Regions from separate parts of the Methylophaga sp. UBA2496 genome, predicted to be linked through region 3. Evidence: predicted binding sites of a transcription regulator. Region 3 holds the regulator's gene; each other region holds the start of a gene.
What was found. Region 3 encodes FNR, which switches genes on or off when oxygen is low (the NO sensors DNR and NnrR bind a similar motif). Its sites were predicted from a motif close to TTGATNTANATCAA; they were not measured.
Positions count from the first base shown of each region.

Region 1: the regulator FNR is predicted to act here: its motif matches at 8,462-8,475, upstream of B2W60_RS03440 (cytochrome-c peroxidase).
Region 2: the regulator FNR is predicted to act here: its motif matches at 1,628-1,641, upstream of ccoN (cytochrome-c oxidase, cbb3-type subunit I).

Region 1 is NZ_DDOK01000004.1:42,383-52,735, forward strand. Features, by position in the region: gene gdhA (NADP-specific glutamate dehydrogenase) at 1-852, shown strand, start outside; gene B2W60_RS03410 (methylamine utilization protein) at 943-1,557, shown strand; gene B2W60_RS03415 (GGDEF domain-containing protein) at 1,538-3,889, shown strand; gene B2W60_RS03420 (DUF3034 family protein) at 3,849-4,679, shown strand; gene B2W60_RS03425 (group I truncated hemoglobin) at 4,679-5,107, shown strand; gene B2W60_RS03430 (sensor domain-containing diguanylate cyclase) at 5,108-6,547, opposite strand; gene B2W60_RS03435 (pyrroloquinoline quinone-dependent dehydrogenase) at 6,627-8,378, opposite strand; gene B2W60_RS03440 (cytochrome-c peroxidase) at 8,556-9,554, shown strand; gene B2W60_RS03445 (cysteine hydrolase family protein) at 9,601-10,203, opposite strand; gene B2W60_RS03450 (catalase family peroxidase) at 10,268-10,353, opposite strand, start outside.
Region 2 is NZ_DDOK01000003.1:347,028-357,380, forward strand. Features, by position in the region: gene rpsA (30S ribosomal protein S1) at 1-283, shown strand, start outside; gene B2W60_RS02520 (integration host factor subunit beta) at 394-684, shown strand; gene B2W60_RS02525 (MTH938/NDUFAF3 family protein) at 690-1,076, shown strand; gene ccoN (cytochrome-c oxidase, cbb3-type subunit I) at 1,784-3,205, shown strand; gene ccoO (cytochrome-c oxidase, cbb3-type subunit II) at 3,216-3,893, shown strand; gene B2W60_RS02540 (cbb3-type cytochrome c oxidase subunit 3) at 3,886-4,095, shown strand; gene ccoP (cytochrome-c oxidase, cbb3-type subunit III) at 4,088-5,020, shown strand; gene ccoG (cytochrome c oxidase accessory protein CcoG) at 5,299-6,738, shown strand; gene B2W60_RS02555 (FixH family protein) at 6,735-7,241, shown strand; gene B2W60_RS02560 (heavy metal translocating P-type ATPase) at 7,272-9,728, shown strand; gene ccoS (cbb3-type cytochrome oxidase assembly protein CcoS) at 9,732-9,941, shown strand.
Region 3 is NZ_DDOK01000002.1:58,536-68,888, forward strand. Features, by position in the region: gene hisI (phosphoribosyl-AMP cyclohydrolase) at 1-61, opposite strand, end outside; gene hisF (imidazole glycerol phosphate synthase subunit HisF) at 58-831, opposite strand; gene hisA (1-(5-phosphoribosyl)-5-[(5-phosphoribosylamino)methylideneamino]imidazole-4-carboxamide isomerase) at 838-1,587, opposite strand; gene hisH (imidazole glycerol phosphate synthase subunit HisH) at 1,613-2,248, opposite strand; gene hisB (imidazoleglycerol-phosphate dehydratase HisB) at 2,298-2,891, opposite strand; gene fnr (fumarate/nitrate reduction transcriptional regulator Fnr) at 2,989-3,738, shown strand; gene B2W60_RS00625 (OmpW/AlkL family protein) at 3,991-4,668, shown strand; gene murJ (murein biosynthesis integral membrane protein MurJ) at 4,715-6,259, opposite strand; gene B2W60_RS00635 (redoxin domain-containing protein) at 6,314-6,940, shown strand; gene B2W60_RS00640 (hydrogen peroxide-inducible genes activator) at 6,937-7,845, opposite strand; gene B2W60_RS00645 (rubredoxin) at 7,991-8,155, shown strand; gene recF (DNA replication/repair protein RecF) at 8,265-9,341, shown strand; gene gyrB (DNA topoisomerase (ATP-hydrolyzing) subunit B) at 9,416-10,353, shown strand, end outside.

The DNA of each region.
Region 1 (10,353 bases), on a different contig from region 3:
GTCGGAAAACGCGAAATCGGCTATCTTTTTGGCCAATACAAACGTTTGAATCTTCATTTTGAAGGTGTACTGACCGGCAAGTCGCTCAACTGGGGTGGTTCACTGGTACGTCCTGAAGCAACGGGCTATGGTCTGGTCTACTTCACTGAAAATATGTTGCAAGCTAACGATGACACTCTGGATGGTAAAAGATGTCTGGTATCCGGAGCGGGAAATGTAGCCATACATACCATCGAAAAGCTATATCAATGTGGCGCATTGCCGGTTAGCTGCTCTGATAGTACCGGGACGATTTATCATGAGAAAGGTATTGATCTGATTTTACTCAGGGAATTAAAAGAAACACAACGAACTTCATTAATCAACTATCTGGAATCTCACCCGGATGCTCAATTTATTTCAATAAAAGAATATCCAAAAGATGGCCATGCCGTATGGCGATTAAAAGCAGATGCCGCTTTTCCATGCGCTACTCAGAATGAAGTCTCGGCGGCAGATGCTAAAGCGCTCTGTCAGAATGGCATTACCTGTATTGTTGAAGGTGCCAATATGCCTTGTACCGCTGATGCACAGGCAGAAATCATCGCCGCCGGAATTCATTATGCTCCAGCTAAAGCAGCCAATGCCGGTGGTGTCGCCACCAGCCAGCTTGAAATGGCACAAAATGCCAGTATGACCCAATGGTCATTTGCTGAAGTGGACAAACGACTACAGGTGATTATGCAAGGTATCTATCAACGCTGTGCAGAAACAGCCATAGAGTTTCATCAACCATGTAATCTAGTGTTTGGCGCCAACATTGCCGGATTTCGCAAAGTCGCGGATGCCATGCTCGAACAGGGACTGGTATAAGGTTCTTGTAATCAGTTCTTAACATAAGACCTATGGGGTTTAAATTTGAGACTCATTTATTTGTTCTCTGTGAGCATATTGTTCACATCAATGACACTGGCTGCACGGGCTGATGCAATTACGTTAAAAATAATTGATCAGAATCAACAGGCTGTCCCCAACGCCATAATTGAAGTGCTTAGTTCCTCTGAAAGTCATGGTGAACCAGATTCTGTAACCGTCATGGATCAGATAGATAAAACCTTTGTTCCTGAACAGATTATTATTCAGCAGGGAGAGACTGTTGATTTTCCTAACAGTGACAATATCCGTCATCACGTTTACTCATTTTCCAAAGCTAAAACATTTGAACTCAAGCTTTATGCGGATAAACCCGAAAAGCCAATACTCTTTGAAAGCCCCGGCATAGTTGTGGTCGGCTGCAATATTCATGACGCCATGATCGGCTATATTTATGTTGCCCAGCATGAAACGGTTGTTACCTCATCCGAGCAGGGCATCGCCTTTATTAACACAACAGCACCAAAGCCACTGATAAGTATATGGCACCCATATACAACTAATGGTGCCGAAAGCCGGAAAACCGTTGAAATAGATCCGTTAATTCAAAATACTCCGGGAGAATATATTATCCAGCTGGAGTTGACGCCTCCTCCCCCACGCGAGTCATTTGAGGATACATTCGGTGCGGCTGGGCATCACTAAATTACGCACGCAAATTCTGTTATTTGCCCTCTCACTGATACTGGTGTCGACGCTGGTTATTCAGTCGATATCCTGGTGGTCTGCAAATAAGTTTAATCAGCATCAGATACAGCAGAACACCATCAAGGCAGAAAATATTCTGCGTCAATACATACGTTCCAACGAAAACAATCTGGTGAATTCAGCGAGAGTACTGACAGCAGATTTCGGTTTTAAGCAGGCTGTGGCATCCAGTGACAGCGATACAATCGCCAGCGTACTGGCTAATCATGGCGCACGTATTAAAGCTGATTTAATGTTACTGACCGATTTATCAGGTCAGTTGATTTCCAGCAGTCGTTCAAATCATTACGATCAGACCTTACTACGGCAGATAGTGGAAGATCTGATGGAAAAACCGGGTGTCGCACATATTGTGATGCTGAATGATCGAATCTATGAATTAATCCTGTTGCCCGTGATGGCCCCCAGAACAATAGCGTTTAGTCTGCTTGGTTTCGAGTTGAATCAAACCACACTGAATGAACTGAAGCATCTTACCGATCTGGAGATCACCCTGCTTAAAAACGACCAGCCGGTTTATTCCACTCTGGATAGCCTTGATTCTGATGAAGATTTCGCTGCTAAGATGAATGCCATGCAAAGCAGATGGCTTGGGCTGCAAAGACCAACCTTTATCAATTCAGAAGTGTTACCGGCCACCAGTAGCGTAAACCCTGTCAGCATACTGCTAACCACGGATTTAAGACCGATCTATAAGCAATATGATGATCTGGCAAAACAGCTCATGCTCACTGTTTTACTGGTAGTAGTGGCAGCCATTATTATCAGTATGATCATCGCGCACAAACTGACCACACCTTTAGCCCGACTGGTTGAAATTGCTCACCAGTTTGCCAAAGGGAATTACGATGCCTGGCGTGATCCAGGCCGCTCCAGCAGTGAAGTCCGTGATTTAACAGTCGCTTTTCGCCATATGGGGGAAGAGATAAAACAACGTGAACAAGTTGTCACCTGGCAAGCCCGACATGATGTCCTGACCGGTTTATTTAATATTCACACGATGCGCAGCACGCTTACCACGATTATGCGTGACTACAGTCAGTGTATTGTGGTAGCGATGTATATTCAAAATTTCAGGCAAATCAATGATCGACTGGGACCGGAAGTCGCTGATGCTTTTCTCAACGCACTGGCAACTCGCCTTAATCAGTTCAAAACCTCGGGAAATAAAACCAATGCCCGACTGGAAGGTATCGAGTTTTTATCAGTGATCCAGTTAATGCCAGGCCAAAGTCCAAAGCAAATTGTTGAATCTTTACTGGACAGTCTGGCCCAGACTTTTCAGATCAGTAATATCAGTTTGACGGCTCAGTTTTATGCTGGTGTTTGCTGTTATCCTGCGGATGGTACTGACAGCAAAACCATGCTGCGCCGGGTCAGGATTGCAGCGGATCATGCTCGTATCAATCGCACATCCATTCATGTGTATACCCCGGGCGAAGATGAAGAACATCTTGAAGAGTTATCGATTATCGAAGCATTGCAAACTTTACTCAAACAACCCGGCAATAATGAATTATTCTTGAATTTCCAGCCAAAAGTTGAACTCAGCAATGGCAGAATTGACACGGTTGAAACACTGATCCGCTGGCATCGTCCGGGGCTAGGACGCATCGCACCGGATAAATTTATTGGTCTCGCCGAGCAATCTGGTCTGATTGTTGAGCTCAGTCACTGGGTCATCGAGCAAACACTAAAGCAACTGGCCATCTGGCGTGATATGGGGTTACACCTCAAAGCCGCTATCAATGTTTCGGCTGAAGATCTGGCACATCCAGAATTTTGCCGCTTCCTGCATTCCCAATTCGGTTTATACAATATACCGCCAGACTTGGTCACCATTGAGATTACTGAACGCGATATCATGTACGACGAAGCATTAGGTATTGAGGTACTTAAAAGTCTTAAAAAAGCGGGCTATAAAATTGCTGTTGATGACTACGGAATTGGTCAGTCTTCTTTGTCCAAACTGAAAATTCTGCCAGTCGATGAACTGAAACTGGATATGAGTTTCATCAGAAATCTGGATACATCACATACCGATCAGAAAATTGTCTCCTCAACTATTTTTCTGGCACACTCTCTCGGCCTGAAAGTGGTCGCTGAAGGCGTTGAAAACAGCGCCAGTTATGAATTATTAACACAAATGGATTGCGATAGCGTGCAGGGATATTTAATTAGTAAACCACGAGATGCCAATGATCTTGTCGCTTGGTTAGGTGAAAATAATGCCACTTATTCTGTTCCTGCTGACATTAACACTCACTAGTCAGCTCTATGCTGCTGATGGCAAATTAATTGCCACCCCCGGAATTTCCACAATTGAAGGTTCTGCCGGGGGTGGTTTTGTTCCATGGGCACAGTTGGCCGGATATGGCAGCCGTGATGAAATTGCTGCCAACGTATTCTGTAGTGGTGCCAATGTTGATCATTACGACTTGCATGTCTGTGGTGCTCAAGCGTCTTTTTATGATCGCGTTGAATTTTCTGTCGCCAAACAGAAATTTCATGTTGATACCTTAAATCTGAATATCAAGCAACGCGTCCTGGGCATTAAAGCACGACTTTATGGCGATATTGTCTACAGTCGTTTCCCGCAAATCAGTCTGGGCATGCAGCATAAAAAACTTGATGATCCGACTGTGGCGTATCTGTTAGGCGCTGATGAAGATTCCGGTACCGATATCTATCTGTCGGCAAGTAAGCTGCATCTTGGCGCGATAGCTGGTTATAACTGGCTATGGAATATCACTGCCCGCTCCACAGAAGCCAATCAAACTGGATTGTTAGGTTTCGGTAATGCTGGGCGAGATAATCAGCGTGAAGTTTTTTGGGAAGCCTCCACCGCAATATTATTCAGCCGACATTTAGCGTTAGGCGTTGAATACCGTCAAAAACCCGATAATCTGGGTTTAAAAGAAGATGATTGGTCTAATGTCTTTATCGCCTGGTTTCCCAATAAGGTTATCAGCGTAACTGCCGCCTGGCTGGACTTAGGTGAAATCGCCGGAGCAAAAAACCAAAAAGGCCCGTATTTTTCTGTTACAGGTTACTTTTGATGTCATTAAAATATCGATATAGCGTTCTCGTCGCACTTTGTTTGATGATATCAGCTTGTGCCAGCCCCCCAGATACCACGTTATACAAAAAGTTAGGTGGAGAGTCTGGCATTGAGAATATCGTGGAAAACCTGGTGCAGGAGATTGGACAAGACAAACAAATATTTCATTATTTCGCTGAAGCCAGTGTCAGTCGTTTTAAGGAAAACCTGATAGAGCATTTTTGTGCAATCAGCGATGGTCCATGCAAATACACCGGCGATAACATGGTGGATATTCATACCGGTATGAATATCAATGAAAAAGACTTTAACCATATGGTGGATTTATTAATTAATGCCATGGACACTGAAGGCATTCCACACCGTATTCAAAATCAGCTGATTGCCCGACTCGCGCCATTACGCAAAGAAATTATCTATCTTTAATTACACTTCATCTTCAATGGCTGCTTCGACCATTGGAAACTGTGGAACATGCGTAAATATAACCTGATTACGGCCATGATCTTTTGCTTTATATAAAGCCGTATCGGCAGCCTGCAAAATCACATCTATCGGCGGCACGGCCTCCTCCGGCCACAATAAACACACCCCACAACTCATCGTAACCGGAATTAAGTGTGAACCACCGACAATTGGTGCCGAGTCGATAATTGTTCTCAAACGTTCAAAAGATGCCGTTGCTTCATCAGGCTTTAATTGCAAGGCAATTAAAAATTCTTCGCCACCAAACCGCCCCAGCACATCGTAATGACGTAATGTGGTTTTTAAACGGGATGCAAACCGGCGTAGCACCTCATCACCCACGGCATGACCATAGGTATCATTTATTTTTTTGAAGTTATCAATATCACACAGAGCCACACAGTAGATTTTGTCACTGCGCGAGGAACGTATCAGCTCTTCAGAAATACGTTCAATAGCAGCATGTCGATTTAACAGTTTAGTTAAATGGTCATGCGTTGCCCGATAAGTAAGATCCTGATAAAGGCTGGACAATGGATTTGCCAATCGACGGGCCAGCAGTGTACTCAGAATCACTGCCAATAATACGATACAAAATGTTAATGCCAGTAACGAGTAATTTAACCGGTCCAAAACCCGGTAAAAAACTGATAAATCTGCCAGTAAAAACAATTCAATTTGCTGATCCAACGGGCTTTGCAGGAACGACTGCTCCAATAAATATTGCGACCTTTTCCACCATAGATTCGGCGAAGTATCTTTTAGTAAGTATTCTTCAAATTCAGTTTTATCTATGGTTAATGTCGTTAAAAACAACTCCGACTGAGAGGACTGAAAAATAATATCCAGCCCTGTCTTCACCTTTAATGTCTCGAGCAGAGGAATGGTCACTTCAAACGCAATAAACGCCATTGCGATTTGATGAGGCGCTTTTACCGGCAGACTGAACAAACGATATAAACGGTTATTGATCTCTGCAAACTGACCCTGACCAGAAACTTTTTGCAATGCAGACCAATTGAGATTAACCAGTTCCGTTAACGGAAAATTCAGTTCATTCGCTGCAACCAGCTTTCCTTCATTATCAACTAACAGCATCAGGTCAGCCTGGATCCGCTGAGCATGATTCGTGAGCATACTGCTGATTGTCGGCAAATCGTTGGTAGCAAGGGCTTCCCGGAAGCCGAAATCCTGAATTATTATTTCAGTTGAATAACGCAAGCTGGTTTCACGACTATCAATGTATTGATGCAGGAAATGCGAGGCATTGGCAACCTGCTCATGAATCTGCCGTTGATTATGCTGATGAATAAACCAGCCATGACTGAGCTGCATAGTGAAGGCCGTTAATAAAATCAGGCTGGTACAAAGCAGGATCACCCTGGCCTTGATACCATTCATCTATTCAAAGTTTCCAAATGTATTCATCTATAAAAATCTTATTGAGAGATATGGTGACAATAGTGAAACAGGTATCAATTCAGGGTAAACGCCAGACCTTGATTTTCTGCCCGGTTTTAAAACCAAATAAGCGGTTACCACCTACTGCGACAGCAATATGTTGCTTGCCATCAATACTGTAGCTAATAGGCGGCGCATTGACGCCTGCTTCGGTTTTAGCACTCCAGCGTTTGTCCCCGGAATCAGCATCAAAAGCCATAAGTTCACCACTGCCTTCACCGGTAAACACTAAGCCACTGGCGGTACTTAATACCCCACCAATCAATGGATTTTCAGTTTTAACCTGCCAGACAATTTTGCCGTCATCTAAATCAATTGCTGTCAATAAACCGTGTTTTTCCGGGGTGTTTAATGGCGACATTGAAGAGTAACGCACGGCTTCCTTACCCTCTGCCGCCGCTTGTTGATGTAGTTTATATTCCACCGGCCAGTGAATACCGGCAATAAACACCAGGCGTCTGCGGGCATCCACTGATACAGGTGACCAGTTCGCACCGCCCATTACGCCGGGATAAATAATAGTGCCCTCTGCACTGGGCAGTGAAAACATATTTTTCTGCGGGACAAAAGCGTCGCTTTTATAGAGAAACTTACCGTTACGTCTGTCATGCACATAAAACCAGCCGGTTTTTCCTGCCTGACCAATCGCCGGAACAGGCTGTCCTTTAATCGTAATATCAAATAATACCGGTGGACTGGCGACATCATAGCCCCAGCTATCATGCGGCACCTGTTGATAATGCCACCTGTAATCACCACTCTTCGCATCAAGTGCCAGTAATGAGCTGCTGTAGAGATTATCTCCGGGCCTCGAAGAGCCTTCCATTTGTGGCGAAGGATTACCTGTACCAAAATGCAGAATCCCGGTATAGGGATCAATAACCGGAGTACTCCAGGCCGAGGCCCCTCCATAACGCCAGGCATCAGCATGTTCTTTCATCGCCGCTTTTTCTTTGGCAATATCACGAGGTAATTCAATGCCATCAGCCGTTTTGGTAACGAAGTTTCCTTCCCAGTTCTCTGATTTAATGGTGTCAAACTGCCACTTCTGCTCACCGGTATGAATATCATAGCCAGCCATAAAACCACGACGACCAAATTTTCCGGCAATACCCACAACCGTGCCCAAGGGTGAGTCAGAGTCTGTAGCATCCAGATGCAACCCATAACCGACCCCCGTGATGCCGATAATGACAGTATCCTGATAGATCATTGGTGCCATATTAATACCCGCACCTGAGGTCCCTGAAACACTACCAAGCTCAGTATCATCCAGTTTGCTGACATCTTCCCTGATACCCGTGTTTTCCCCTATTACCTGATGATCCCAACGTTTTTTACCGGTTTTAGCGTCCAGAGCGATTAATCTCGCATCAATGGTGCCGGTAAATACCATGCCATTGGCAACGGCCACCCCACGATTAGCCGATCCGCAGCAAATAGGATAATCCTTGTCCAGATCATGCTGATAACGCCATAACTGCTTTCCATTGCCTGCATCCAGTGCGACCACGTCATTGAATGGCAGGGAAACGTACATTACGCCATCCTGGACTACCGGTGTTGCCTGAAAAGTATCGTTGATACCTGTATCAAACTCCCATGCTTCGACCAGGCCCGTCACATTACTTTTATTTATTTGTACCAACTGGCTATGACGCTGGTGCAGATCATTTCCACCATAGACCGGCCATTCATGTTCTGCAGCTAATAACGGAAAGGAAATACCCGCCAGCAACCCTCCCATCCAGATGAAGTCTTTTAAACGCATTTTCTTTTCTCTCTATAATTATTTTTTTGTCATGATAGCAATTAATAACGAACTGATATGCCTCATCATGATTGATGGATCTATTGATCCAGATCAATTCTGTGCCCGTTTACCCTACAGCAAATTATTGCTCCACCTACAATCAAACTATCAATAATTGGTGGATAGAGGTGCGGGATGCATAAAATACTGTTAGTGGGACTGTTCAGCATGCTGAATATATCTCCTGTTATGGCTGATCGTCTGGCAAATGAACCAATCAAACCCATCCAGACATTTATTATTACCGAACCGGATAAAGTTGAACTCGGGAAAAAACTTTTTTTTGATCCCAGACTGTCACGTTCCGGTTTTATTTCCTGCAATTCATGCCACAACCTCAGTATGGGTGGTAGTGATAATCTTCCAACTTCGATTGGACATAATTGGCAGCAAGGCCCGATTAACTCTCCTACCGTACTCAATTCGAGTATGAATCTCGCACAATTCTGGGACGGTCGTGCAGCTGATTTACAGGAACAGGCTGCTGGTCCCATTGCCAATCCCATGGAAATGGCTTTCAGTCACTCTCTGGCCATCGATGTATTGCGTTCGATTCCACAATATGTGGCTGAGTTCAATAAAATTTATGGCAGTGATGACATTACTCTGGACCAAGTCACCAATGCTATTGCCGCCTTTGAAGAAACACTGGTTACCCCCAATTCACGTTTTGATTTGTGGCTTAAAGGTAACGACAATGCGTTAACTGATACGGAAATTGCCGGTTATCAAAAGTTCAAACAAATCGGCTGTGTGGCTTGTCATAATGGTGAAGCCGTAGGAGGCAGTTCATTCCAGAGGATGGGGATCATGGAGCCCTACCAGACCGAAAATCCTGCAGAAGGTCGTATTGCTGTCACCGGAAAAGATGCCGACCGTTTTTCATTTAAAGTGCCCACCTTACGCAACGTCGAGCTGACCTATCCCTACTTCCATGATGGTGCATATTGGAAACTGGAAGATGCTGTGGATGTCATGGCCAGATTACAGTTAGGTCAGGAACTGGAAGAACAGGACATCAAAAATATCACTGCATTTTTGAAAACCCTGACGGGCGATCAGCCGCAATTTGCCATTCCGCAATTGCCGCCTTCCACAGCGAATACCCCCGTTCCAGTCCCTTTTGAAAACTAATACAAAGCCCGGTAGTTAAATCCACTACCGGGCTTTTTAGTATCGCTTAATCTGGCAAATCAGCAATGCTATCTACCACAGCGGCATATAAATCCCGGGTTGATGCTATGGCACCATCCTGAACCAGTTCAGCCGATATAACCTTACCATGTGCAGCCTGCAGTGGGCGTGTGGCCGTGGCACTGGCCACGACCGTCGGTTTATAGCCCAGATTAAAACCACCATGTGCTGTGGAATTGACGCACATATGCGTCATAAAACCGGCCAACACAATATTCTCAATGTTCAATGATTTTAGCCGCTCATCCAGTTCCGTCTGAATAAATGAATTGGGAAAGTTTTTAGTAATAACGTATTCCCCATCTCTGGGGGCAACTTCGTTGGATATCTGTCCCAGCTCTGTCGTTAAATCGTAGGGTGAGCCAACACCGCCATCGTGTTGTATATGAATAACAGGAATATTCAGTGCTCTTGCACGCTCCAGTAACGCTTTAGCCTCAACAATGGCTTTTTCCACCCCGGTCAGCTGCATAACACCGGTTCGATAGGTATTCTGACAATCGATCATAATTAACGCCGAATCACTCAGTTTGGCGGGTTGATGTCCTAAGCCTACGATATCTCTTAACGTTTGTGATGCTTGTGTCATAACAATCCTCTTTGAATGTTTTAATGGGTGCGTTTTTGCAATTTTAGCCAGCTCTGAATAATGATTAATCCATACGATGTTGAAAGCTGACCGCATACGCACCGGGTCTGGCCAGTAAAATCGGGTCCGCTGAAGGCTCTATACCTTCCG
Region 2 (10,353 bases), on a different contig from region 3:
AGGCGCAACAATTGAATTGGCTGAAGGTGTTGAAGGTTATGTTCGTGTTGCTGATATCTCACGTGAACGTATCGAAGATGCCAGCAAAGTGCTGAATATCGGTGATGAAGTCGAAGCTAAATTTACAGGAATGTCCCGTAAGGATCGCACGCTGACTCTATCTATCAAAGCGAAGGATGATCAAGAAGAATCCGAAGCAGTGAAAGAGTACAGCAATGTCAGTTCCGGCAATACCACTTTAGGTGATTTGCTGAAAGAACAAATGAATCAGAAAGATAGCTAATCTGATCATTAATAAGCATCCGGTCAAGCCGGATGCTTATTTTCTTGTTGTACAGCTGCCTTGATGTTTAAGGCATAACCCAAAGTCTACTGCCGGGAATCTAGGAAATTATGACCAAGTCTGATTTGATAGAAATACTATCCGAAAAACAATCTCTATTAAATTACCGAGACGTTGAACTAGCGGTAAAGTTAATTCTTGAACAGATGAGCGACTGTCTGTCACGTGGTGATCGTATTGAGATCAGAGGGTTTGGCAGTTTCACACTGCATCATCGTCCCCCCAGAGTGGGACGGAATCCAAAAAGTGGTGAATCCGTCAAGCTTGATGAAAAATATGTACCTCACTTCAAACCCGGAAAAGAATTACGCGATCGTGTAAATAATGCCGCTGGTTTTTAACAGAAATGAAAATTAGTCAGGAAGCCGTTACTGACGCTCTTGTAATAAAAAGTTATGGCGACGGCTTTCTACTGATTCAAGCTCCAAATCAACCGCAACAACGAATAACCCACAATTGCACACTGTCACCTGAGGGCGTATTTGATACGTTTGATCTGAAAACTTTGGCTGAGAAGCAAAGCAACACTCTCATTGAAAAAATAAAAGCCTTTAATGCTGACGTTATCATCATGGTGAATGACGAAGGTATAACTCCTCAAGTATTACAAATCACCACCAAATTGGCTGAGCATGGTATTTCACTGGAAACCATGTCACTTGGTGCTGCATGCCGTACCTACAATTTGCTCTTGAATGAAGGCAGAAAGCCGATAGTACTGGTTAGTTTTTAGTCCGGCTACCGGTTGATTTTGATCGGTGCCTCCAAGGTAACTTGAATCAAGATTTATAAACTGTGCGCAATGCCAGTTACGAAATATATCACTGTAATTGTCTTTGAGACTTACAGACAAAAACTTCGCAGACATTTCAGTACTTTTTCCAAATCAAATACCAGCCATTGTGGACAGCTTTTACAGACACAATCCAAAAGGTTGGGAGTACTTTCCCGATCTCCTGCAGTGTTGGAAATCTTTCATATTAAAGTCACTCCCCAAGTTAAACAAAATTTCCAGTTGCAGTGGTGGTGTTTAGAAATAAACAGACTGCGGTGCGGGTGAACCTCTTACAGATGCAGATAACCAGATAAATACCCATATTAAACTTAAGGTTTAAATCCTTGTTTTTAGGTTACTTATTAGCGGATACTGAAATAGCTTAAATGCTAAAACTTGACCACGCTGAGTGAAGTCAGGAAAATTCTCCTAGTTTGAATATAGTTAAGCAGGAAAAGTCTTAGCGAAAGTAGCAAACTGTGGCAAAAGACTCAGCAAAACCAGCAAAATTGATCTGGATCACGGATTTGAAATCATCAACATAGTTGTTTTGCGGTAAAATTCATTGGGCTTGATTGTTAGGCAGTATGAAATTGGGTTCTGTTTCTGAAAATAATTAAAAGAAGCAGTGAAAGAGTTTTCATGAGAGAGAAGGTGTGATCGCTATGCAGGCGAAACAACAGTACAACTTTGAAGTGGTCAAATGGTTCGCCTACATGGCGGTTGTCTATTTGGTTGCTGGGACAGGCATGGGTGTATTTATTGCATCACAATTAGCCTGGCCGGATCTGAATTTTGATAATCCTTATATCAGCTTTGGTCGCTTGCGTCCGTTGCATACCAATACGGTAATCTTCGCCTTTGGTGGTTCAACCCTGATGGCGACAGCATTTTATGTGGTTCAACGTACCTCAGGCGTAAGACTTTGGAGTGATAAACTGGCTTGGTTCACCTTTTGGGGTTGGAACCTGATTATCCTCGGTGCAATTATCACACTGCCATTGGGTTTAACTCAGTCAAAAGAATATGCCGAGCTGGAATGGCCATTGGATATTCTGATCGCAGTGGTCTGGATCAGTTACATGTTCAATTTCATTATGACCTTATCCATCCGTAAGGTTTCACATATCTATGTTGCCAACTGGTTCTTCCTGGCAATGATGATCATGATCACTTACCTCCATGTGGTTAACAGCTTGTCGATTCCTGTGAGTATGTGGAAATCCTATTCTATTTTCTCAGGTGTTCAGGATGCGATGATTCAATGGTGGTGGGGCCATAACGCTGTTGGTTTCTTCCTGACGGCGGGCTTCCTTGGCATCATGTATTACTTTGTACCTAAACAGGCAAATCGCCCGGTTTACTCTTACCGTCTGTCCGTTATCCATTTCTGGGCATTGGTATTTGGTTACGTATGGTTAGGTGCTCACCATCTTCAATACACCGCGTTGCCTGACTGGACCGGTTCATTGGGTGCTGCAATTTCTCTGGCGATGATTATTCCTTCATGGGGCGGGGCATTAAACGGTATGTTCACGCTAAGCGGGGCCTGGGATAAATTGCGTACTGACTACATCTTGCGTTTTCTGATTGTTTCTTTGGCATTCTATGCAATGTCAACCTTCGAAGGTCCGGTTATGGCTTCGAAAACTGTAAACGCATTGTCACACTACACTGACTGGACTATTGGACACGTTCATTCGGGTGCATTAGGTTGGGTTGCAATGGTGTCTGTTGGTGCTCTGTACCATATGGTGGAACGTATGTGGGGAACTACCATGTATTCCGTCAAACTGGTTAATCTGCATTTCTGGATGGCAACCATTGGTACCGCTATATACATCACTGCAATGTGGGTATCCGGCATCATGCAAGGTTTGATGTGGCGTGCTTATGATGAATATGGCAACTTGGCTTATACCTTTGTCGAGTCGGTAGCTCAAATGCATCCTTATTATGCGATGCGTGCAATTGGTGGATTGATATTCTTCCTGGGTGCGGTCGTCATGCTGTTTAACGTAACAGTGACCATTCGCCGCGCGATTGCAAAACCGTCCGCCGAAATGGCAACTGCAGCGAATATTTGAGGGTATCAGCATGGCTAAAAAATCTAATAAACGCATTAGTTTTCAAGAGTGGGTTGAACAAAACGTTTGGGGACTGGTGCTGGCAACGGCCTTGGTTGTTTCAGTCGGTGGTATTGTAGAAATTGTGCCATTGTTTTATCTGCAAAATACATTTGAGGATGATGTTTATCCTGAATATGAAGAACTGCAAGGCGTCCGTCCTTATACTGCTTTGGAATTAGCTGGACGTGATGTCTATCAACGTGAAGGGTGTTACCTGTGTCATTCACAAATGGTGCGTCCATTCCGTGATGAAAAAGATCGTTATGGTCATTATTCGCTCGCAGTGGAATCAAAATATGATCACCCGTTCCAATGGGGGTCTAAACGTACAGGTCCCGATTTAGCACGTGTGGGGGGTAAATACTCCGATGCTTGGCACATTCAGCATTTACGGGATCCACGTTCTGTCGTACCTGAATCTGTTATGCCGCGTTACCCGTGGCTGGATAATGCCACCATTGACGGAGAAGGCATGATTAAACGCCTGAAAGCGATGAAGGTATTGGGTGTGCCATATAGCGATGAAGAAATCCTGGGTGCAGCTGAAGCGGTAGAGGGTAAAACAGAAATGGATGCTTTGGTGGCCTATCTGCAGGTATTAGGCACTATGATCAATTTCGAACCTGGTAGAGATTACCGTGAGTGATTTTCTATCCTACTTCAATACAAATTGGTCAGCAATGACCGTAAGCGATTGGGTTGGTACGATACTGACGGTCATAATTTTCTTACTGATGTTTGGTATGTATTTCTGGGTCTTACGTCCAAAAAATAAAGAAAAGCTTGAATCACATCGTGACTTGCCGCTGAGAGATGACGATATAAATTCGGAGAAAAATGATGGCTGATAACAATAAAAACCCAAATGAATGTCCAGATACTGGTCATGAATGGGATGGCATCAGAGAGTTAACTAATCCACCGCCACGCTGGTGGACAATAGCCCTGTATCTGAGTGGTTTATTAGTGCTGGTCTATTTTATTTTGTATCCATCTCTGCCATTGGTAACAGGAAATACCAAAGGTATTCTGGGATGGACCCAGATTAAAGAATACAAAGAAGATCTGGCAAAAATCGAAGAAAAACGTGCACCGTTTGAAGATCGTATCGCTGCACTGTCTGCTGAAGAGATTCTTGAAGATGATGAATTGTTGCGTTATGCGGTAGGTTCCAGCAAGGTGCTTTATGGCGATAACTGTGCTGCCTGCCATGGTGTTGGTGGCTATCCACAACCTGGTTCTGGTTATCCCATTCTTGCCGACGATGACTGGTTGTATGGCGGTACTGTGGACAAAATTATCGAAACACTGGCTAAAGGCCGTCAAGGCATGATGCCTGCACATGCTGAATTATTGACGGATGAAGAAGTTGATGGTTTGGTTGAGTTTGTTATAAACAGTTCTAATGGCGAAGCCACAGAAGCTGAGTGGAAGCTATATAACGAAAAAGGCTGTGTGGCTTGCCACGGTGCAGATGCCAAAGGTATCCAGCAGCTTGGTTCAGCGAATCTTGCGGACAAAGTTTGGCGTTTTTCGGGTGAGCCCGATGAAATTCGCCATACCATTCTTCATGGTGTGAATGATGCCAACGATCCGCAAACACGCGTAGCTGTTATGCCTGCCTGGAATGAAAAACTTGCCGTGCGTCTTGAGGCAGAAGAGTACGGTGATGATCCTGAAGAATATTACGAAGGTGATGAAACAGAACGTTTAACTGAAAACGAAATCAAAAAGCTGTCAATTTATGTACACCAGCTTGGTGGTGGCGAATAGTAAACGTAAACTGATTATTGCGTGTCGACAGATGCAAGGAGATTGATATGGGTTTAGATGCTGTAGCGATTGGTTCCATTATAAGTCTTGTATTGACGATAGTTGTCATTGGCGTCATTGCATACAAGGTAGTCAAAAATATGGAAGATAGTTCCAACGATAATTAAGTAAATGATAAACGCAAAAAAAGCCGATTATTTCGGCTTTTTTTGTAAATTAAAAACTAAATCAGTAAATGCTTATGTGCTCGAACGTGTTACAATTCCATCGGATAAGCTGTGAATGAGGTCCAAACTGTGTCGGAACAAGCGAAGTCAGCTGAGCTCAATATTAATGACATCTATGATGAGGTCTCTGACTGGCATGTTAACGCCGGCGGCACTAAAGTCGTAGCAAAACGTATGTCGGGCCGTTTCAGACGACTGAAATGGTTTGGCATGTCAGTGTGGTTAATCTTCTTTCTTGGTCCCTACCTCCGTTGGAATGGACAACAAGCTGTTCTTTTTGATATTCCCAATCGGCAGTTCAATTTTTTTGATATCACAATTTTTCCGCAAGATATCTGGATGTTGTCCCTTACCTTGTTGTTTTTTGCCATATTACTGGCTGCAGTCACCAGTATAGCCGGTCGCGTATTCTGTGGTTATTTCTGTTTTCAGACTGTCTGGACAGATGTTTTTACGTTTATCGAAACACGCATCGAAGGGGATACCCCTCAGAAGGCGATGAAATTTAAAAATGCGCCGGCCTCCATCAGCAAAATCTCACGTATTACTCTGAAGCACGGTCTTTGGTTGGCAATTGCCCTGTTAACAGGGGTATCGTTTGCTGCCTGGTTTACTGATGCTTACCAGCTCTGGCATGACTATTTCACTTTACAGGCTTCGTTGGTGGCTTGGATTGTATTAGGTATGTTTACCGTTGGTACCTATGTTTTTGCGGGTTTTATGCGAGAGCAGGTTTGTTTCTGGCTTTGTCCATACGCACGTTTACAGGGCGTAATGTATGATCAGGATACGGTGCTGCCAGCCTATGATGCCGAGCGTGGAGAGCCACGCGGTAAACTGAAAAAGGGGGCTGTTGATGCCACTAAAGGTAGCTGTATTGATTGCAAGGTGTGCGTGGCTGTGTGTCCGACCGGCATCGATATTCGTAAAGGCCAGCAAGAAGGCTGTATCACCTGTGGTATGTGTATTGACGCGTGTGACAGCATTATGGATAAGACCAATCAGCCTCGTGGATTGATTCGTTACGCATCCTATAAGGATTTACATCACAATGCTCAACCCGCTGCTTTATACAAGCGCCCAAGAGTTATCATTTACTCATTCATTTTAATGATGGCACTGTCGGGCGTCGGATATGGTTTTGCGACGCTTTCCACAACTGAATTTCAGGTGATTCATAACCGCCAACCTGTATTTGTCCAGCTCAGCGATGGGTCTATTCAAAACCGTTACACACTTAAAATGCTCAACAAGACGAATGAAAACATTGAGGTAGAATATGCCATCAGTGGTTTGGATGGAGCAACTTTGCATGGTATCGATCACAACGTTATTATCGAACCCGGTAAGGTTATTCCATTGCAGGCGCTAGTCAGAATTCCTGATGGAATGCTCAACAAAGATCTTGAGCATGTCACATTTATCGCGAATGTTATTTCAAATCCGGATATTTCTGTGCAATACGAAAGTATTTTTATGGGGCCGAAATGATGGCTATTTCACAAGACAATAATCAGGCATTAAAAAACCCGTGGGTTTTAGGTTTTTTAGCATTTTTATGCACCTTTGTAACCGTCAATATTATCTTTATTTATCTGGCATTCAGTTCGCCGCCTAATCTGGTGGTTGATAACTATTACGAGCGTGGTAAGAAGTATGCCCAGCAAGAGTTGCAAATGGAGCAGGAAAAAAAACTGGGCTGGAGCGGCGTTATTATGGCTCCGCCCAAAAGTCGGGTAAATCAACGTCAGGCCTATGAAGTGTTTATTCAGGGCAAAAACTCAACGGCAGTACAGTTGGACTCCGTTACCCTGTTTGCTTATCGTCCATCCGATATGCGTGAAGATTTTTCAGTTGAGATGAACCCAATAGGACTGGGTCGCTATGGCACCGATGTTGAATTTGGTTTGCCGGGAAACTGGGACATCATCGTTGAAGCCAAACGTGGTGAAGATGAATTTTTAATCACTCGACGTATTTTTATCGATCCTTAAATTCGTTAGTAACTGGTAAGTTGAAACTCATTGTCTGAAGCTACTACGCAAGTTAAAGCCTGCGATTGTTTTCACTGCGGGCTTCCCGTCAGGAATTCCGGTGAATTTGTTGCACAAATTCAGTCAACCACGCATGAGTTCTGTTGCCATGGTTGCAGAATGGCCTGCCAGACGATCTATGCTGCAGGTTTACAAAGCTTCTATAGCAAAACTCCAGAGGGCGAACGACTCGCCCCACCCCCCGATACTGCAAATGATTTCCATGCCTACGATCTCGATGAAATTCAGGCTGATTATGTCGACACCGTTGATGAAAAACGCACGATAAATCTGTTAATTGATGGCATTCATTGTGCAGCCTGCGTCTGGTTAATTGAGCATGCTTTATATAAATTGCCAGGTGTATTGGCGGCGGATGTGAATCTGACAGCAAAACGCTGTCGCATCTGTTGGGATAATCGCAAAACGTCCTTATCCATTTTAATGCAGCATTTAGCTGAGCTTGGTTATGCCGCTGTTCCATTTGATCCGGAAACGGCAGAAGGGGCATTGGCTAAGCGACACCGTGGATTAATCTATCGTATGGCATTTGCCGGGTTTGCGATGATGAACCTGATGTGGGTTTCGATTGCCCTTTATTCCGGTGCTGCTGAGGATGAGTTTCGAGACTTGTTTCATTGGGTTGGTTTTTTGATTGCTACTCCAACCTTACTTTACTCGGGTTATCCTTTTTTCCGAAATTCAATCAGCGGATTACGCAGTCGTTATTTAACAATGGATTTACCGATTGCTATCGGTGCAACGGCCACTTATCTCTATTCTTCCTATATTACTTTTACTGGCTCAGTTGAAGGCGAAGTTTTCTTTGATACAGTCGTGAACTTTATATTTGTTATTCTGATTGGGCGTTATCTGGAAGCGCTTTCCAAACGCAATGCGTTATCAGCCACCCGTCGCATGCTCGAATTGCAGCCCAAACTGGCAACAGTCATTGAAGCAGGGATACAGAAAACAGTACCTATTCGTTCGGTTAAGGTCGGTGATTTGGTTTTAGTGCGGCCGGGTGAAAATATTCCAGTTGATGGCGTTGTGACAGATGGCGAGAGCGCCGTAGATGAATCGATGCTGACAGGGGAATCGCAACCTGTGCGCAAACAGGTAAACGACATGGTTGTCGCTGGAAGCATCAATAGTGAAGGTGCATTTGTGGTGAAAGCGCAGCAGGTATTACGCCATACTGCCTTAGCCAAAATAATCGCTTTGATGGATGAGGCACAAACTTCAAAAGCCCCCATTCAAACATTGGCAGACAAAATCGTGCCCTGGTTTGTCGTTATTACGCTGACGCTTGCAACGCTAACATTTGTATTCTGGGTTGGGAGTGATTTTGAAAAAGCCTTACTGGCCGCAGCCTCGGTTTTAGTGGTTACGTGTCCCTGTGCATTTGGTATGGCCACGCCAATGTCCATTGCTGTTGCCAGCGGAGTGGGGGCCAGCAATGGAATCCTGATCAAACAGGGTGTTGCATTGGAATCGTTATCCCGCGTAACACATTACGTGTTTGATAAAACCGGTACCTTGACTGAAGGACGACTTAAGCTGGTTGAACGAATTACCGCAGAAGGAATCTCCGAACAACAGTTACTGCAGATTGCGGCTTCGGCAGAGCAGCAATCCGAGCATGGTATTGCAAAAACGATTGTTTCAGCCGCTCAGCAATATGCCCTCCCGTTATTTGAGATATCTCAGTTTTATGCCTCTCCGGGAAGAGGCGTGGAAGCGCAGATTGAAGGCAATAAAATTATTGTTGGCACCGCGGATTGGATGCTTTCACATCAGGTTATTCTTAATAACGCCTGGCAGTTAAAAGTCGATCAGCTGGAGCAGCAAGGTATCAGTTGTGTGTTTGTCGCCAGCGAGAAAAAATTAATCGGCATATTAGGCCTGTTTGATACATTACGTGATGACGCCAAAGCCATGATTTCGGACATGTTAGCCAATGGTCTTAAAGTGACTGTGTTAAGCGGAGACCGACAGCAGGTAGTCAATTCAGTAACGGCCGACCTTGGAAATATTAAGCGCATGGCCGAGGTCTTGCCTGCTGATAAACGCCGGTTTATTCAACAATTACAACAACAGGGCGATTGTGTTGCCATGGTAGGGGATGGCATTAATGATTCGCCGGCATTGATTCAGGCTGATGTAGGCATTGCGCTGGCTTCCGGAACGGATGTATCTATTGAAAGTGCAGATATTGTTTTATCACACAATCAATTAAGTCAGGTTGCATTAGCGCGGCAATTGGCTACCCGGACGTTACGCACTATTCGCCAGAATATTGTATTATCGATCAGCTATAACGTGATTATGGTTCCATTAGCAATGATGGCATTAGTCAGTCCTTTACTGGCAGCAATCACGATGCCGATAAGTTCGTTACTTGTCATTGGTAATGCTGCCAGGATTAGTCGAATATTTAAGAGGTAGGCTATGGAGGTCATATACGGACTTTTACCCGGGATGTTATTACTGGGTTTAGTGGGAGTTGTGGTTTTTTTCTGGGCCGTTCGCAGTGGCCAATATGATGATATGGAAGGCGCCGCTAATCGAGTTTTGATGGAAGATGATAATCATTCAGAAGAAATCGAAGTGGAATCAGACGTGGAAAATACAAATAATAATGAGCATAAATCTGATTAAATTATTATTCCATCCGCAACCCCGTTTATGCCAACTAACAATGGCTTGGCAGCAGAACGGTACTTTAATATGAATGGGAGTATCAACGGATCATTAGCTGTAGTTGGCCTGCATATAATTGTGCTTTTATCCAGGAAAAATCATCAGAAAAGCAATCTTTATGCAGCTTTTATATGCCCCGACTGAACAGTGCTATGCCTTGTGCAACAGGGACACTAGTTAAGATAGCGAGATGGACCTTTTCCAGTATCAACAGTATGTCCGTCTCAGTAGCAAAGTTTGACTTAGCAAATTACAAAATGGAATGTATCTCCGATTCAAATCGGATGCTTTTGAGTTTTCATACCAGCTCCATGAACGAGTGTGAATTATATGAACAGGGAAAATATGTTTAAGCATTGGAGCATCCGGA
Region 3 (10,353 bases):
GTGTGATAACAGGCGCCAAGCCATCACTGCCCCAGTTTACCTGATCCAGCCATGAGCTCATAAACGCACCTCTATGCCCTGCTCTGCCATTTGTTGTTTGGCTTCACCGACGGTATGTTCACCGAAATGAAAAATGCTGGCGGCCAGAACCGCATCCGCATGTCCCAACTTGATACCATCCGTCAGATCCTGCAGTTTACCCACACCACCGGAAGCAATAACCGGCACCACAACGGCATCGCTGACGGCCCGGGTGAGTTCCAAATCAAAACCGGATTTTGTGCCATCGCGATCCATGCTGGTGAGTAAAATTTCACCCGCGCCTAATTTAACCATTTTTTTGGCCCATTCGACGGCATCAATACCTGTTGGCTGTCGACCACCATGGGTAAATATTTCCCATCTCGGTGTTTCCCCGTCAGCCGATACACGTTTGGCATCAATGGCCACGACTATACATTGTGATCCAAATTTCTCAGCCGCTTCGCGAACAAAATCAGGGTTGCTGACGGCGGCTGAATTAATGCCGACTTTATCTGCACCGGCATTCAGCATACGACGAATATCCGCTACTGTTCTAATGCCACCTCCAACGGTAAGTGGAATAAACACCTGGCTGGCAACGGCTTTGACCACGTCTTCCATGGTGTCACGGTTATGGTGAGTAGCCGTAATATCCAGAAAAGTCAGTTCATCTGCACCCTGTTCATCGTAACGCTTGGCAATTTCTACCGGATCACCGGCATCACGGATATCGACAAATTGCACACCTTTTACGACGCGGCCGGCATCGACATCAAGACAGGGGATAATACGTTTTGCCAAAGCCATATCAGATCAGAATTGCAGTGGTGGATTTAAACGATCGGCCATTGCCTGGCCTTCGGCCAAATCAATGGTACCTTCATAGATGGCGCGACCAATAATGGCACCCATGACACCTTCGGATTCGTAATGACAAAGCGCTTTGATATCGTCATAGTTGGTTACGCCGCCAGAAGCGATGACCGGAATATTGATGGCGCGGGCCAGATCTCGTGTTGATTGCAAGTTCACTCCCTGCATCATTCCGTCACGACTGATATCAGTGTAAATAATGGCTTCTACCCCATCCTGTTCAAACTGTTGAGCAATATCGATCACGTCATGGTTGGATAATTTCGACCAGCCATCAATGGCCACCTTGCCATCTTTGGCATCAAGTCCGACGATGATATGGCCGGGAAACTCGGCGCAGACATCCCCGACAAAATGGGGTGCATTAATGGCTTTAGTACCGATAATGACATAGCGAACACCAGCATCGAGATAGGTTTGAATAGTGTCTTCATCACGAATACCACCACCCACCTGCACATCCAGATCCGGGAAAGCGGCACAGATTTGATGAATAACATTAGCGTTAACAGGGTTACCCGCAAAAGCACCGTCCAGATCCACCATGTGCAATCGCTTGGCACCGGCTTCAACCCACCTTGTCGCAACGGCCAGCGGATCTTCCGAAAATACAGTGTTATCTTCCATGCGTCCCTGACGCAATCGAACGCAGTGACCCTCTTTAAGATCAATGGCAGGGATTAATAACATAACGCTTTCTCCATCAAACAAATTGTCAGGACTGACCGTCCCAGTTAATAAAATTTTTCAATAACTGCAAGCCGGCATGTTGGCTTTTTTCAGGGTGAAACTGTACGGCAAACAGGTTTTCTTGTGCCAATGCGGCAGCAAAAGGTAAAGCGTAATGACTGCGGCCGGAGATTTTGGTTTCATCTGCAGGCTGCACATAAAAACTATGAACAAAATAAAAACGACTATTCTGAGGTATATCTTGCCACAAGGGGTGTGCGAAGGTTTGCTCGACTTCATTCCAGCCCATGTGCGGTACTTTCAGCCCCTGTTCAACCGCCTTTTCAAAGTACAGAACGTCACCTTCAATGATGTCCAAGCCATCTGAGCCCTGGTTTTCCTGACTATGGGTTAATAAAGCCTGCATGCCGAGACATATTCCCAGGAATGGTTTCTGACTGGCCATTTCGATGATGAGTTTGTCGAGTTCAAGTTTTTTGAGTTCTGCCATGCAGTCCCGAATAGCGCCTACGCCAGGAAACACAATATGATCAGCGGCATGGATCTCGGACGGATCAGCGGTAACAAAAATCTGAGTGTGGTTATCGGCTACGGTTTCCAAGGCTTTGGAGACTGAGCGTAAATTACCCATGCCGTAATCAATAACTGCAACGCGACGCATAAAACAAGGACCTGAGCTAGAAAAGTAGAGTTAGAAAATCGTTAATCGATTATAAAGCACCCTTGGTGGAAGGCAATTGTTGTAAAGCACGTTCATCCAGCGTGACAGCCATACGCAGAGCCCGCCCGAAAGCCTTAAAAATCGTTTCTGCGATGTGGTGCGCATTACGCCCTTTGAGGTTATCAATGTGTAAGGTGATGCCGGCGTGATTGACCAGTCCCTGAAAGAATTCATAAAACAAATCCACATCAAATTCACCAATTTTGTCGCGGGTGAAAGTCACATCAAATTCGAAGCCGGGTCTGCCTGATAAATCAAGTACTACTCGAGATAAAGCTTCATCCAAAGGCACATAGGAATGTCCATAACGGACAACGCCTTTTTTATCACCCAGTGCCTGTTTTAATGCCTGGCCAATGGTGATGCCAACATCTTCAACCGTGTGATGAGCATCAATATGCAGATCACCATTTGCTTTGATTTGCAGATCAAATAAGCCGTGACGGGCAATTTGTTCCAACATGTGATCGAGAAATGGCACGCCGGTTTCGGATTGGAATTTTCCGCTGCCATCCAGGTTGATGGAAACTTCAATTTGGGTTTCGAGCGTGTTACGCGCAACATTGGCGCTACGAGCGGTCATTAGCTTTCCTGAAAACTGAAATAAAAACAAATAATAACTGTTTCAGTGCCGGGTTTGAAGCGTTATCATGGCCTGTGACTTTTTTAGGGAAAATAAAATGACACAAGCCAGGGTGATAACGCCATTATTTGAGGATTTTGCCAAGGTTGAACATCATCATCAACTTGCCTGTCAATCATGTGCTTTATACCGGCTATGCCTGCCTTTGGGGCTGCATCGGGATGATTTATCCAAACTGGATCAGATCATCAAGCGCAGTGCTGGCTTCAAACGACATCAAATTCTGTTTGAACCTGCCTCAACCTTCAAGACGATATTTGTTGTTCGTTCAGGTTCGTTCAAAACCACCATTTCAGCGGCTGATGGACGCGAACAGGTCACTAGTTTTTATTTTCCCGGAGAGTTTATCGGGATGGATGCCATTTACCAGCAACGTTATTTATCAACGGCTCGTGCACTTGAGGCCAGCAGCATCTGCGAATTACCTTACGAGCGCTTGCAGGAGTTCAGTGCCACGATTCCAGAGTTACAGAATCAGTTAATGACGCGATTAAGTAAAGAAATGTCAGCCGATAAAAATTTATTACTGTCTTTGGGTAAAAAGACCGCTCAGGAAAAGCTGATTAGTTTCTTATTATCACTTTCTCAGCGTTTCAGTGAACGTGGATATTCTGCTTTGTCGTTCCAGTTGACAATGTCACGTGGTGATATCGCAAACCATCTTGGCCTGGCGATTGAAACGGTCAGCCGTTTATTTACGCAATTACAGGAACAGCAGTTATTAACGACGCAAGGTAAAGAGGTAACGATTCTGGATCTGCCGGCATTAAAACAACGTTGTGGATAACCTGAAGTCTGTTGATCTTCAATAACGCAATCCTAAGGGCCGGAACTTATTCCGTCGCAGGGCGTTGAACATGACTTAAATAGTACACCGCAGTATTTCCCTCTAGAGAGAATACAGGAGCTCCAGTAGAACTGCGCTCAAAGATAAACACACCCAAAAAACATTTTATTGACCTGGATCAATGCCGAAACACCGGTACTCCGTATGATCTGAAACTGTGTATCACAACAGATTATTATTCGGAGTCGTCCCATGAAAAAAATTCCCCTGATTTCTTCTATCCTGCTGGCTGCTGGTTTGGCTGGACCTGTTACTACTGTTATGGCTTATGAGGCGGGTGACTGGTTAATCCGGGGACGTATTATCAATGTTAATCCTAATGACAGCAGTGGTAGTCTGACGGTTAATGGCGCTGATACAGGAACGAAAGGTGTGAAAGTAGACAGTGATACGGTTCCGGAGTTGGATATTACCTATATGATCACGCGAAACTGGGGGGTAGAGCTGATTTTAGGTTATTCAGAACACACGGTTACTGGTGAAAAATCTTGGGCAGTCCTGGGCGATGTTATTGATACCAAAGTGTTGCCACCCACTTTGACATTGCAATACCACTTTCTGCCAGACTCCAATATTCGTCCTTATATTGGCGCCGGTGTGAATTACACGTATTTCTTTGATGAAAAAGTCCCCAGTAGTTCTCTGTTAAGTAATTCCGGCGATAAAGTTAAACTGGAAAGCTCATGGGGCTGGGCGGCACAGGTCGGTGTGGATATCGCCATTAACCAGGACTGGTTCGTCAATATGGATATTAAATACCTGGATATTGATACCACTGCCCGGTTTAAAAATACAGCGGTCGGTAGTGCTAAGATTAATGCAGATATTGACCCGTTTGTTTACGGTATCGGTATCGGTCGACGCTTTTAAGTTTCTCTCCAGGTTTGTCGAAAAGCCCTCTTCAACGAGGGCTTTTTTATGTATTGGAGTGCGGCATGACCAGAGTTTTCAGCCTAACTCCACATGCTGCGAGAACGGCAAAATAAATCATCGCAGACAGTCCAATCAGCCCCATTAATACACCAAACCGGTGCCAGCCTCCCCAGCTTATCCATTCATTACTGTTTGGATTAGTCCATAACAGGAAAAATACAAGAGCGAGATTGGCTAATAACATGCGGATAAAGAATATTCCCCAGCCGCTAATCGGCTGATAAACCGCTTTTTTGCGTAATGTGTAATACAGCAATCCGGCATTGAGCATGGCAGACAATGCCGTTGCTAGAGCCAGGCCGACATGGGCCAGATAAATCATCAGGATAATATTCAGCCCCATATTGCTGACCATCGCAATAATACCGATTTTGACTGGGGTTTTTGTATCCTGGCGGGCATAAAAGCCCGGCGCCAGAACCTTGATGAAAATAAACGGCAACAATCCAAGGCCATAAGCCATTAAGCTTAAAGAGGCCTGATGAGCATCATAAGGTGTAAATTCACCATATTGAAACAGGGTAATCAATAATGGCTCAGCCAGAATGATCAAGCCGATAGCTGCCGGGGTGCCGATTAAAAATACCCAGCGTAATGCCCAGTCAATTGTATGTGAGAACTCCTGCATCGAGGCTGTTGCATGTTTACGGGAAAGATTGGGCAAGATGACCGTCGCCAGGGCAATGCCCAAAATGCCCAAAGGAAATTCAACCAGTCGATCCGAATAATACAACCAGGAGATACTGCCGGTGATTAGAAATGAAGCCAGCAAGGTATCCAGCAATAAATTGATTTGTGAAACAGATACGCCAAACATGGCAGGTATCATTAGTCGCAGAATTTTCTGAACGCCCTCATCTCTCCAGCCCCAGCGGGGTTTTGGAAGACTGCCGATCTTCATTAAAAACGGCATCTGAAAGAGTAATTGCACTATCCCGCCGATAAATACCCCCCAGGCTAATGCTTTAACCGGCTCATCCAGATGTGGTGCCAGCCATAAGGCACAGCCAATCATCGAAATGTTCAGGAAAACCGGGGTAAAAGCAGGTACGGCAAACTTGCCATAACTATTCAGAATCGAACTGGCGAGTGCGGTTAATGAGACAAACAGAATATAAGGGAAAGTTATTCTTAACAGCTCTCCGGCCAACTGTAATTTTTCCGGTTGATCAATAAAGCCGGGGGCAAACACAAGAATGATGACAGGCGCGGCAATGACGCCAATCAGCGTAATGAAAAATAAAACCCCCGCCAGGGTGCCGCTGGTAGCAGCAATAAGTTTTTTTAAATCACCATCGCCACGTTCACGATATTCGGCAAGAACGGGGATAAAGGCCTGGGAAAAGGCGCCTTCGGCAAACAGGCGTCGCAGAAAGTTGGGTATTTTGAAAGCAACAAAAAAAACGTCAGCCCCCATTCCTGCCCCAAGGAATCTGGCAATCACAATATCTCGAACAAATCCCAAAATTCGGGATAAAAACGTCATCATGCTGACAACGATAGTAGACTTAAGCAATTTTTCTTTCATGGGCGCTTAATTATTTAGTGAGTAAGCCTGCCAACGTGTCGCGGAGAGCCAACGATGCAGAATATGTTTAAAAATGTCCATTCTAAGCGTTTTTTGCTGACATATCTTGGCTTGGTGGCATTATTATTACTGTTTTTTCTTACGTTCAGTCCGCAACACCAAACGGATGAGTCTTCAGGCCAGGTTGACGCGATGCTGACGCAGTTTGAACCAGTATTGGAAATTCCACAGTTTCTGGGACATAACATTGAAAATACGGTGTTTACCAATGACGCATTAGTGGGTAAATGGAGTTTTGTGTTTTTCACATCAGCAGATTGCCTTGACTGTGATGCGATCCTGAAAGTTTTGAGCAATTTAAAGGCTGGTCTTGCCAATCGAACAGTTCAAGTTGTGCTGATTGATACCACCGGTCAGCAGACAAGACAGTTGCTTGCGCTGAGCCAGTCTCACAACCTTCAGGGCCATGTCATTTCTGTTTCTGCCGCAGCATCTGCTAAACAGGAACTACAGGCATTTTTTACCCGAAGCCGGGCATATGCACATCAGGATCTGGCTCATGCGGTATTTCTGGTCAATCCAAAAGGATTACTTACTGCCCGCTTTCAGGCACCATTCACCTCGGTCATTTTGAGACAGAGTTTTATTCAAATCCGCGCTGAATATGCCAGTAAAGGTTAATCACTCTCTTCCATGGCTGCGGTAAAGCTCAATGATAATTGTTCCAGTGTGCTGGTTCGGCGGAAGCTGGGTCGCCAGACCAGTCCGATTTCACGTTTTGCGAGACTATCCTGCTTTAGGGGGCGCAGACAGATATCTGCATGACGCACCATATCTGAATTAATCGCCATCTGTGGAATCAATGTTATTCCTAATCCGCTGGCCACCATTTCTATCAAGGTATACAAACTGGTCGCCTGAAAACTCCGCCGCTGAGCAGATGCCGGTAACTGACAGGCACTTATGGCATGTTCCCGCATACAGTGGCCTTCTGCCAGAAGTAATAATTCATTGATGGGTAGTTGGTGGGGTTGCAATGTTTCATAACGGCTTAATGGGTGCTGTTTGGGTAATGCAACCCAGAAAGGTTCTTCAGCGATAACACGATAATTAAGATTTCGAGTATTAAACGGAAAGGCTAATATCGCCACATCAATACTGCCATTTTCAACTTGTGTTAATAATCTTTCGGACTGATCCTCAATAAGTAATAGCTCTAACTGTGGTAATTGCTTGCGTATACGGGGCAATACACGGGGCAATAAAAATGGACTTATTGTCGGAATGACGCCAATTCTTATCCTGCCGGATAAAGGGTTTTTTTCTGCTTGAGCCAGATCCACTAAATCATCACTGAGTGACAATATTTGCCGAGCTCGTTCTGCCACCTCCTCCCCAATAGGTGTGGTCAATACTTTTCTATTGGTTCGCTCAAGTAAACCTACTTCTAACAGGTCTTCCAAATCCTGAATTCCCGCGCTTAAGGTAGATTGTGTCACATGACATTTTTCTGCAGCTCGTCCGAAATGTTTTTCTTCAATGACAGCGGTTAGATACTGCAGTTGGCGTAAAGTGGGAAGTCTCATAATCGTTTTAATCACTTAATAAGTTGATAATGATTTGCTTTGAACAATTTACCATAATTTGAATGACAATTATGCAATCAACGTAAAACCTGTTTTGTTGTAAGATGTCACCATATATATTTAACAATTTTAGTCGGAGATGTTTATGCGTAAATGGCAGTGTTTGGTTTGTGGGTTTATTTATGATGAGGCTAAAGGATTGCCGGAAGAAGGTATTCCGCCAGGTACGGCATGGGATGATATTCCTGATGACTGGGAATGCCCGGAATGTGGCGTTGGAAAAGAAGATTTTGAAATGCTGGAAATCTGATAACAGCATTACTTGATTAAAACCTAAATGTATCGATTTTGAGGTTATGAGATATATAAGGCCGAAATCATAAAACGAAACGCTCTTATTATTATTTGATAGATATAACGTGCTGACGGAATTAACTCTTACCCATTTTCGAAATATTCAAAAGGCCGTTGTTTATCCAGACCCTGGTATAAACATCTTGTCAGGCGAAAATGGATCTGGCAAAACCAGTGTTCTTGAGGCCATCTATTTACTTGCTATGGGGCGCTCATTTCGTACCCGAAATTTAAAAAATGTAATACAAACGGATGAAGTGCATTTTCAGGTGTTTGCCAGAATCAAACCAGGTATTCCTGTGGGACTGCAGTTTTCTTCTGCTACAGGGATTCAAATCCGACTTAATAATGCGCCCTTGAAAAAGCTTTCTGAGTTAGCCAGTCATCTCCCCCTACAGTACATACCAGCAAATTGTCATCAGTTTTTTGAATTGGGGCCAGCGTTCCGAAGGAGAGTTGTTGATTGGGGATTGTTCCACGTGGAACAAGATTTCTTGTTTCATTGGCAAGCCTATAAAAAAATACTTTCTCAAAGGAATGCTGCTTTACGAAATAATAAGCCTGTAACTGAAATTAGGGTATGGAATGTATCTTTAGTAGAGCACGGTTTACATTTATCAAGATACAGAAACGAATATTTAATGCAGTTATTAATCAGCTTTGAAAAATGGTTTAACAAACTATGTAAAGATTTTAATAATGCAAAGTTTGAATTAAGGTATTTGTCTGGTTGGCCTAAAGAACATGAGTTCAAAAATGTCATCGAAACCACAATTGATAGAGATCGTGCATTGGGATATACACGGTCAGGACCACATGCGGCTGATTGGTCAATCCGAATAAATGGAAATGATCCTGCTGAAGTCCTATCTAGAGGGCAGCAGAAGTTGTTTTTTTTGGCGATTAGCCTTGCACAAATTTCGCTCCTTCAGCAGTTTAATGAGCAAAAAAGTATTTTATTGGTAGATGATATTAGCTCAGAACTGGATGTTCAACATCAGCATTTGGTGCTAGATTGTATTAAAGATTTACGGGTTCAGACCTTTATCACAACAACTAGCTCTGAGCTTAATGCAGCTATTGAAAATGATGAAAATGGAAGTTTGTTCCACGTGGAACGTGGGGAGTTAAGACAGATATAGTCACGCTGTCAACCAACGACGATACATAGTAGAATGGACGATTATGCATCACCTTGCTGTAAATGGATTAATTTATGACCACTGAAAATAATAGTTACGATTCTTCCAACATTAAAGTTTTAAAGGGATTAGACGCTGTCAGAAAACGCCCAGGCATGTATATAGGAGATACAGATGATGGTACGGGCTTGCATCACATGGTCTTCGAAGTTTTAGATAATTCAATTGATGAATCTCTAGCAGGACATTGTACTGAAATCAATGTTCGTATACATCCAGATGATTCAGTTTCAGTAGAAGATAATGGCCGCGGAATTCCCGTGGACATGCATGAAGGTGAAGGCGTTTCTGCCGCAGAAGTTATCATGACTGTACTGCATGCCGGCGGCAAATTTGATGATAACTCATATAAAGTCTCAGGTGGTCTTCATGGGGTTGGTATTTCAGTGGTCAATGCATTATCAAAAAAACTGACACTTGAAATAAAACGTAACGGTTATTTTCATAAACAGAGTTATACACACGGTGTACCCGATGCACCATTAACAGCATTTGAAGCAACCGAAGAAACTGGTACAAAAATACAATTTTGGCCAAGTGAAGAAACCTTTACCCAGATCACCTATGATTACAAAATTCTTGCCAAACGAATCCGGGAACTCGCTTTTTTAAACTCAGGCGTCAGAATAGTACTGACGGATGAAAGGGATGAAAAAACCGAAGTCTTTCATTATGAAGGTGGTATCAGCGCATTTGTTACGCATCTGAATAAAAATAAAACCTTCGTACATGAACACGTCATTAATATAAGTGGCACAAGAGACGACGTCGTTGTTGAGTTGGCAATGCAATGGAATGATTCTTATCAGGAAAATATTTATTGTTTTACCAATAACATTCCACAACGAGATGGTGGTACACATTTGGCTGGTTTTAGGGCAGCACTGACCAGAAGCTTAAATCAATATATCGACAGCGAAGGTTTGGCGAAAAAATCAAAAGTGGTCACCAG